Regions from separate parts of the Paenibacillus sp. UNC217MF genome, predicted to be linked through region 1. Evidence: riboswitches for the same ligand, from Rfam matches in the RefSeq annotation. Region 1 holds a riboswitch; the other holds the start of a gene.
What was found. A riboswitch is a leader RNA that binds a small molecule or an ion and turns the genes downstream of it on or off. The one in region 1 is predicted to bind FMN.
Positions count from the first base shown of each region.

Region 2: linked by a shared signal. The riboswitch ahead of ribD (bifunctional diaminohydroxyphosphoribosylaminopyrimidine deaminase/5-amino-6-(5-phosphoribosylamino)uracil reductase RibD) and the one ahead of BP95_RS0104380 (DMT family transporter) in region 1 are both predicted to bind FMN.

Region 1 is NZ_JMLT01000008.1:192,063-196,615, forward strand. It holds gene BP95_RS0104360 (GH92 family glycosyl hydrolase) at 1-317, shown strand, start outside; gene BP95_RS0104365 (DUF1232 domain-containing protein) at 425-1,066, opposite strand; gene BP95_RS34460 (DUF3973 domain-containing protein) at 1,442-1,654, shown strand; gene ytaF (sporulation membrane protein YtaF) at 1,732-2,373, shown strand; gene BP95_RS0104380 (DMT family transporter) at 2,496-3,416, opposite strand; FMN riboswitch at 3,520-3,700, opposite strand; gene BP95_RS0104390 (GNAT family N-acetyltransferase) at 3,939-4,553, shown strand, end outside.
Region 2 is NZ_KK366027.1:983,638-988,190, reverse strand. It holds gene lysA (diaminopimelate decarboxylase) at 1-26, shown strand, start outside; gene BP95_RS0120480 (peptidylprolyl isomerase) at 238-675, shown strand; FMN riboswitch at 844-1,003, shown strand; gene ribD (bifunctional diaminohydroxyphosphoribosylaminopyrimidine deaminase/5-amino-6-(5-phosphoribosylamino)uracil reductase RibD) at 1,334-2,503, shown strand; gene ribE (riboflavin synthase) at 2,484-3,167, shown strand; gene BP95_RS0120465 (bifunctional 3,4-dihydroxy-2-butanone-4-phosphate synthase/GTP cyclohydrolase II) at 3,189-4,430, shown strand; gene ribH (6,7-dimethyl-8-ribityllumazine synthase) at 4,511-4,553, shown strand, end outside.

The DNA.
Region 1 (4,553 bases):
CTTGGTATGTATTCGGTGCAATGGGCATCTTCCCTCTTACACCAGGGGTACCGCAATACGTACTAGGGACACCAATGTTCAAGAAGATGACTGTCAACTTGGACAACGGCAAGCAGATTGTCATTGAGGCACCGAACAACTCTTCGGAGACGAAATATGTTGCAGGTGTACAAGTAAATGGCGAGCACGTATCCAACCTGTATATTGATCACGATCAGTTGAAGAATGGGGCCTCGTTGTCCTTCACGATGGCAGCAGAACCGCAGCAGCAGCAATATGAAGAGACAGCCCTGCCATATGCAATGTCAAGAGCATAAGGATGTCATATCGTCTCGAACGTAATTAAGCTCGTTGCGTAGATATTAACGAACAAGAATGAAACAAGACTAGGGGTGCTCCGGTCAACATCCGACCTGGAACACCCCTATTTCTCTACAATGCGCTCTGCAGCCTGAAGGGCCGTCAGTCTCTCCATCGCCAACTGCACTGCCATCACATCATCAATATATCCAATTGGGAACAGATAATCTGGAATAATGTCTGCCGATAAAATGAAATACAGCAGTGCGCTCCCTAATACGGCACGTTCTTCTACTGTTCCTTGTTCGCTGCAATATTGGGTGTACGTATCATTCAATTGATCGATAAATGGTCCCCAACCGCTTACTTCCTTCACCTTGGCATGGAAATTGTCGCGAATCATTCGATCTCCTTCATTGGTTTGCGCGTATTGCTCGTATTTATCCAGTTCTAGACGTACATGCTCCTTCGTGAATGGATAATCAAGCAGCTGTATGGACTTGAGTATGAATTGAAGGCTATCCTCCTGTAATTCATCTCCAATCGGTACCACTGGTACCGTGCTCAATTTGCCGAACTCGACGCCAACCGCCTCCATGAGCTGTTCAACGGGAATTGATAAATGCTTGGAAAATGAAGTTAGATGGTGTATCTTAGCGGGCTGCTTGCCGTTAATAATTCGAGAAATCGTAGCGGTATCCATTCCAGTCCGCTCCCCCAATTTGCGCATGGAGAGCGAATGCTCCTTCATCGATTTTTTCAACATGTCACCGAGTGGGTTGTTCTGTTCGATGGTTATCACCCCTTGTCGCAGTCATATTCTACTGCTCATTCTCGCTCTGTTTATGACATGTATATGCACAAGTTCGCCTAGCCTACCCCATAAATTTGACATCAACGTATGACCAAGTTTGAATGAGGAAGGCCACAGATGTAGACAGATAAGCATTCATTGCAACCACCTCAACACATCTCCCATCAGCATGCGGTTGATTCTTATCACAGGCCAATCAGCTTGCTGTTGATTTTTTTTCAACATTTCGGCGATTCCGGTTCACAACTCTCAACATCGTGACATATGATACCTCAACAGTGCTGCAAGCGGCACCGGATTATACCCACAATAAGGAGTTGAACAGCTATGTATTACTGCCTGCAATGTTCCAAAGTCCATCAAGAGGATGGCACATCGGTAGTATTTCGGAATGTGTTCTATGTAGATGAGATGAGCAAACGCAAATTCCAGCTTGGAGATTGTCATTCGAACCCCCCCCTGCCCTATTCAGCAGGAAGTGAGCATCAGCTAGTGTTCGTGCCTCCGAGGGAAACTGTGCTGCAGATGCTTCACGATTGACAGGACGGCAAATGACATTCAATAAACAACCATTTATTACTTCGAATCAAGGGAATTAACCAAGGGAGAGATTCATCATGCAATGGATTATGATTATAGGATTAGCAGTCGCTTCGAGTATAGATAATTTAGGGGTGGGAATATCGTACGGAATACGGAAAATACGAATTGGAGTGCTTTCGAATCTATTCATTTCGCTCATCTGCTTCATTTTCAGTATGGCCGGTCTCATGTTCGGTCAATGGATATCGCAGGTTCTTCCTGGTATACTGCCTACCTTGCTTGCCGCACTCATCCTGCTTATTGTCGGCATCCGCATTGTTCTACTGACCTCTCACCATGGCAGCTCGACGGAGACCACAGCAGTAGAAGCAAGCAGTGAAGCTAATTCAAGCTCTTCACTAGAACGAATGCTGCAGAGACCAGAGGAAGCGGATAAGGATAAATCGGGAACGATTAACTTATGGGAAGCAGCTGTGCTTGGTGTTGCACTGTCTGCCAATGCGCTTACAAATGGCCTAAGTGCTGGACTTATCGGATTATCACCGCTCGCCATATCCCTAACCGCAGCGATCGGCAGTTTTGTCACATTGTGGCTGGGTGCCGTGCTTGGGCAGAAGATGGCCAACATTCGCATAGGACGCTATACAGTAGGACAATTCAGCACGGTGCTAAGCGGAGCTATCATCATTCTTGTCGCTATCAATTCCTTCTTCTAACCTAACTAACATAAGAGACCCTGTCTGCTATGCGTTCAAGGCATAGCAGACAGGGTCTCTTATCATTTATGGAAGACGATTGACAGCAACTTCATTAAGAATCATTGCACTGCCACCGCCGATTAATTTTGTCTTGATACCATATACAACGCAATCCAGATGAGAACGAAGCCTGAAATTTGCGCTGCAGTGACCGCCTGATGGAACACGAACCAATTCATCATCATCCCTACCAATGGGAATGACAACTCAGCCAGAGTCGCATATGAGGCCTTGGTAGTCGATAGACCGCGATAATACAGCAAGAGACTAACCAATCCTGGAAGAAGAGCCTGCAAGAAGATGTAGAACGACAGTGTCCCCCATTCTGATGCGGCGAAATTCCAGCTTGGTGACTCCCATGATGTCAGCACGATGAGCAGAGGGAGTGCCATCAAAAATCGCAGCGATGTGACCGTCTCATATTCCATTCTGTCGAGAAGCAACCGTCCCATAACTGTGGAACCGCCCCATAGGAACGCTGCTCCAAGTGCCAATAGACTGCTGAAGCCAATGACTTCATTATAATGCCCAATTGGCAAAGACCATCCAAATGTCAATAAATACGTACCGATAATAGCAAGAATAAGCAGTAGCGAGAAGCGACGCGGAAGCGTCTCCTTCAACAACAGCCGCGCTAAAATAATTGCAAAGACTGGTTGCAGCTTCTGCAGCAGCAGTACGCCATTCGCATCACCATGTGCAAATGCTTCGGTAAACATAATGGTCGCTACTACTGAGCCGCCCCATGACAGGAACAGCAATGCCAGTACATGCTTCCATGTGCAGTTGCGCAGCTCTTTCCGGTGCATCCATAACACCGGGATCGCGTACAAGGCGAGCATCAGATGCTCAATCAATACAATTTGGGTCGAAGTCATAGACTCCATGACCCATACCCGGAACAGTGGGCCAATTCCCCACAGTGCCGCGCCCATCGCAACGAACCATACTCCTCTTGCGGAGCTGCTCATGCGTGTGTCGGCCTGGATACGATGTTCCATATTCAATAACCTCCAAGGTTGTTGAATATAGGATCTAGACATGCAGAAGAGAAAAATTCGCATTAGACCTGTTGTTGTATGCAGTTGTACCAAACAACGTGTGCGAGATCTTCTTCCATCCGGACTATACCGTCGGCCTTGGCTTTTCACCAAGTCAGTCGCTGTTCTTCCGTTCGATGCTTACATGTTACAAGTAACCGAGTAAGCGAACAACGAGTCGCGGGCTCGGGTGCAGCTGCACCCATACCGCCGGTCAGGAATTTCACCCTGCCCTGAAGATCCATATTCAATCCACATAGTAGCATGCTGTTGCTTCCTTGACATGCCCTGACTTCATTATATCTAGATTTTCAGATTGAGCAATATGACATTTCGCATTTTCATGAAAGTTTTCACCATTTGCATATATTACCATCCCGACTTTTCAATCGACCCTTCTTCATTCAATCGTTGCATCCCTGTCTATTTCATCTACAATAGATCATATACAGCGGCACAATCATTTATTGAGGGGGATTGTCAATGTCAATTGTCCGTTTGAGCAAGGAACAGTTTACTGAAGCCATATCGCTATCCGAGTATGCTTTCCAGTACAGCGTTGATCCTGAAGACTATGATAACTATTTGCATAAGTTGGGGAAACATGAGATTTTTGGTGTGTACGATGAAGGCAAGCTCGCTGCGAAGCTTCATATCCTTCCTTTTCACATCTATATCGGCCAGAATAAGCTGAAGATGGGTGGAATCGGTGGGGTTGCCACCTATCCTGAATTTCGACGCAAAGGATATGCCAAGCAATTGCTGCACCACTCACTGCGCGTGATGCAGGCCGCTGGAACTTCTATATCCATGCTCTATCCTTTCTCCATCCCCTTCTATCGCAAAGCAGGCTGGGAAGTATTCAGCGACCGCATGACTTGCCAATTTACCCGTCATGATCTAATTCCATTGAATCCTGAACTGGCAGGCATTGTTCGCCGCTTTACCAAGGATACGCATTCTACTGATATTGAAGCGGTATATGACGCATGGTCATCACAGCATTCAGGTATGGTCGTTCGCGATCACGAATGGTGGCTTGCTCACTATCATCATCGCACCGCGGCGGTCTACTATAGTGAGCATTCGCAGCCTCAA
Region 2 (4,553 bases), on a different contig from region 1:
TGCGCAAGGAGCCAGCGCTGAAATAGTACGGGATGTGACGATTGCAAGATCCGCGGCAGCAGTTGAATTTCATATTCGAAGTTACACCAGATATGGAAACTATTACAACACCCAATCTTCTGTCTTGCCGTGGCATAACGATGAGGCAGAAATCGGGTGTTTTCTTTTTGTTATGAAATAACGTATAATCGGATGAGCAAGCGTGAGCATTGTACATATGGAAGGAGACGATACATGATGAGCAAATATGCATTGATTGAATTGGAAAAAGGCGGCACGGTGAAAATCCAGCTCCATGAGCAAGAGGCACCAGGTACCGTTGCAAACTTTGAGAAGCTGTCCAACGAAGGTTTCTATAACGGCTTGACATTCCACCGTGTTATTCCGGGCTTTGTAGCTCAAGGCGGTTGCCCGCACGGAACAGGTACAGGCGGCCCAGGCTACACAATCAAATGTGAGACAAAAGGCAACCCGCACAAGCATGAGCGTGGTGTACTTGCGATGGCGCATGCCGGCAAGGATACAGGCGGTTCCCAATTCTACATCACTTACGATGCATTCCCTCACTTGGATGGCGTGCATACGGTATTTGGCAAAATTGTAGAGGGCATGGAGCATGTAGATGCTGTTAAGCAAGGCGACAAGATGAAGCAAGTTACAATCGTGGAAGAATAGAAATAATTGAGGGAAGGCGTGTATGCAGCTTGGCTGCTGCACGTCTTTTTTATTTGAACGCAGCTGAATGTTCCATGCGGTGAAGCGACACAAGTTGCATTTTACCAGGTCAGGTGGTACACTTCTAAGTGCAACATCTTAGAAACTAATTTTATAGCAATACGAATGACAGACCTTCAGGGCAGGGTGAAATTCCCGACCGGCGGTGATGAACCTATTCTTGCGTGTGCAAGATGTTCTTAGTCCGTGACCCGGGTGGATTCGTCCACACGGTGGATCTGGTGCAACTCCAGAGCCGACAGTATAGTCTGGATGGGAGAAGGGGCGTCAGGAGAGAAGAACTCGATAATTAGTTCTTTCAAGTTCTTATTTTCACAATTTCATGAGCATTCCAGGCGAAATGGACGGCGAATACCTGCGTAAGCGCGAGGTTTTCTATTCATCTATCGTCGTATTTGACATATGCGAAATCGTTGCAGTTTGCTGAGAACATCCTTGTTGTCGGTTTTATTTGTCATATACAAATGGAAATTATGCTTATGTGCGACTATTGTGAAATTAAGTACATACCTGTAAGCTCAATCAATCATGCCCTTCGGAGGATCCGAAGGGCTTTTTTGCGTTAGCCTTGATCTGTTTGTGGAAAGGAGGATACCTAATGTCTGCTGTTATCAATGATGAACTGTACATGCAGCTCGCTGTGAACATGGCAGAGCAGGTGCTTGGACAGACCGATGTGAACCCTGCAGTTGGCTGTGTCATTGTGAACGAGGGACGAATCGTCGGTCTTGGAGCTCATTTGCGGCGTGGTGAAGGCCATGCGGAAGTCTATGCTTTACAGATGGCTGGTGAAGCGGCGAGAGGAGCGACTGCGTATGTGACCCTTGAGCCATGCAGCCACTATGGGAGAACACCGCCTTGCAGTCTGCGATTGATTGAAGCGGGAATTGCCCGTGTCGTGATCGCTTGCGTCGATCCGAATCCAGCGGTTGCAGGGAGAGGAATTGCTCTACTGAAGGATCATGGAATTGGGATAACGTTGGATGTGCTTCGGGAGAGAGGTCTCGCACTGATTGAAATGTTCGCTAAGCATATTACGACCGGCATTCCGTTCGTTACCCTCAAGACAGCAAGTACGCTGGACGGCAAGATCGCCACTTCGACTGGGGACAGCAAGTGGATCTCGAATGAGCGAAGTCGTGAACTCGTTCATTCGATGAGGCACCGTCATCAAGCGATTATGGTAGGCATAGGCACTGTGCTTGCGGATGATCCATCGCTGACAACACGTCTGTCGGTCCCTGGGGTAAACCCAGTGCGCTTGATTGTAGACTCGAAGCTTCGGATCCCTATGGACGCCAACGTCGTAACCGATCAAGCTGCACGAACCTGCATCTTCACAACTGCACGGGCAAGCGGGGAGAAGCGGCGTGAATTGGTGTCCAGAGGCGTAGAGGTTATCGAGTGCGGTGAAGGCGAGAAGGTAGACCTTCAGCAGATGATGGAATGGTGTGGCCAACATGAGATCGGATCCATACTCCTTGAAGGTGGAGGTCGATTGAATGGGGCGATGCTAGAGAAGAAGCTGGTCGACAAAGTTGCAATATTTATGGCTCCGATTGTCGTCGGCGGTCAGCATGCGCCTGGTAGTTTTGTGTTTGAAGGTGTAGAGAGGATGCAGGATGCATACCGGCTTCAGCATGTGGAGGTTGAGAAGCTCGGAGATAATATCTGCATCACAGGATATCCTTTCGGCAAGCGTGAGGTGGAGCATTTGACTCATTCCAGCATAAAGGAGGAGCATAGCAATGTTCACCGGACTGATTGAAGAAGTGGGCTCACTGCAGTCTGTGATGAAGCGGGGTGAGGCGATGGTGCTTCACATCCGAGCATCTAAGGTTCTAGATGGCATGAAGCTGGGGGACAGCATCGCTGTCAATGGTGTATGCCTGACATCAACGTCATATGATGGCACCTCCTTCATGGCGGATGTGATGCCGCAGACGTTTCGCCACACGAATTTGAAGGATTTAAGGCCGGGCGATCCGGTCAATCTAGAGCGTGCAATGGCAGCAGGCGGGCGATTCGGCGGTCATATTGTGCAAGGACATGTAGATGGTCTTGCAACGATTGTGGGACGAACAAGAGATGCGAATGCTGTCGTCATCGAATGTCGGGCGAGTCGGCCTGAGATGGCGAAATATATGATTCCACAAGGTTCTGTCACCATTGACGGCATCAGCTTAACCCTAACACGAGCAGAGCATGGAGAGTTTGCCGTATCGATTATTCCACATACGTTGGCACAAACCGCTCTTCAGCGCAAGCAGCCGGGTGATACCGTCAACATTGAATGTGATGTGCTTGGCAAGTATGTGGATCATTTGCTCCGGTATGGTAGATCGGGGCCGGAGAACGAGACAAAGGATTCGAATCGTTCTGGTTCTGGAGGTCTTAATGCAGCGTTTTTGGCAGAGCATGGTTTTATGTAATGGTGAAAGGGGAGGAACAACATGAAGGAAGCATTTCACTTTGATTCGATAGAGGACGCAATTGCAGATTTGAAGCAGGGCAAGGTCATCATTGTGGTTGATGACGAAGATCGGGAAAATGAAGGCGACTTTATCGCGTTAGCCGACAAGGCAACACCGGAAGTTATTAACTTCATGATTACAGAAGGCCGAGGATTGGTATGCGTACCTATTACGCAGGAGCGTGCCGAGGAGCTTGAGCTTCACCCAATGGTTGCACACAACACGGACAATCACGGTACGGCATTTACCGTATCTATTGATCACGTAGATACGACTACTGGCATTTCAGCGCACGAACGCTCACTAACGATCCAGAAGATGCTGGATGCGAACGCCAAGGCAGAAGATTTCCGCCGTCCGGGTCATATCTTCCCGTTAATAGCGAAGAATGGTGGTGTGTTGCGCCGTGCAGGGCATACGGAAGCAGCGGTTGATCTCGCCCGGTTGAGCGGATCTGCACCTGCTAGTGTCATCTGCGAAGTGATTAAGGAAGATGGCACGATGGCGAGACTGCCCGACTTGATGGAACTGAAGGGGCAATGGGACTTGAAGCTCATCAGCATCAAGGATCTCATTCATTATCGTAATGAGAAGGAGAAGCTGGTTCAACGTGAGGTCGAGGTGAACATGCCTACTGACTTCGGGATATTCCGAGCTATTGCCTATACGAATGGTGTGGACAATAAGGAACATGTTGCCTTAGTGAAGGGCGACATTGATGGAACTCAGCCAGTACTTGTTCGTGTTCATTCGGAATGCTTAACCGGGGATGTATTTCATTCACATCGCTGCGACTGTGGCCCTCAATTCGCCGCTGCGCTTTCACAAATAGACAAGGAAGGCAATGGCGTCCTGCTCTATATGCGCCAGGAAGGCCGCGGGATTGGACTTATTAACAAGCTCAAAGCTTACAAGCTTCAGGAGCAAGGGCTAGACACTGTGGATGCCAACTTGAAGCTTGGATTTCCAGCGGATCTGCGGGATTACGGCATTGGAGCTCAAATCTTGAAAGATCTTGGCATTCGTCAAATTCGCCTTCTTACAAATAATCCTCGCAAAATTAAAGGGTTGGAAGGCTATGGTTTGGAGGTCGTTGAGCGCGTCCCGATTCAAATGCAGGAGAATGAAGACAACACAAAATATCTGCATACGAAGGCTGCAAAGCTCGGGCATATGCTCGTATTCGACGATATTGAACAGGATGAACAAGCACGCAGATAAGCCCTGAAGGAAATGAAGTACCGCAAGCGTGCGATAAATCGATATGATTCAGTTATTTATCACAGAGGAGGACTTTACTTATGCCACATGTATTTGAAGGACACTTAGTTTCCGAAGGATTAA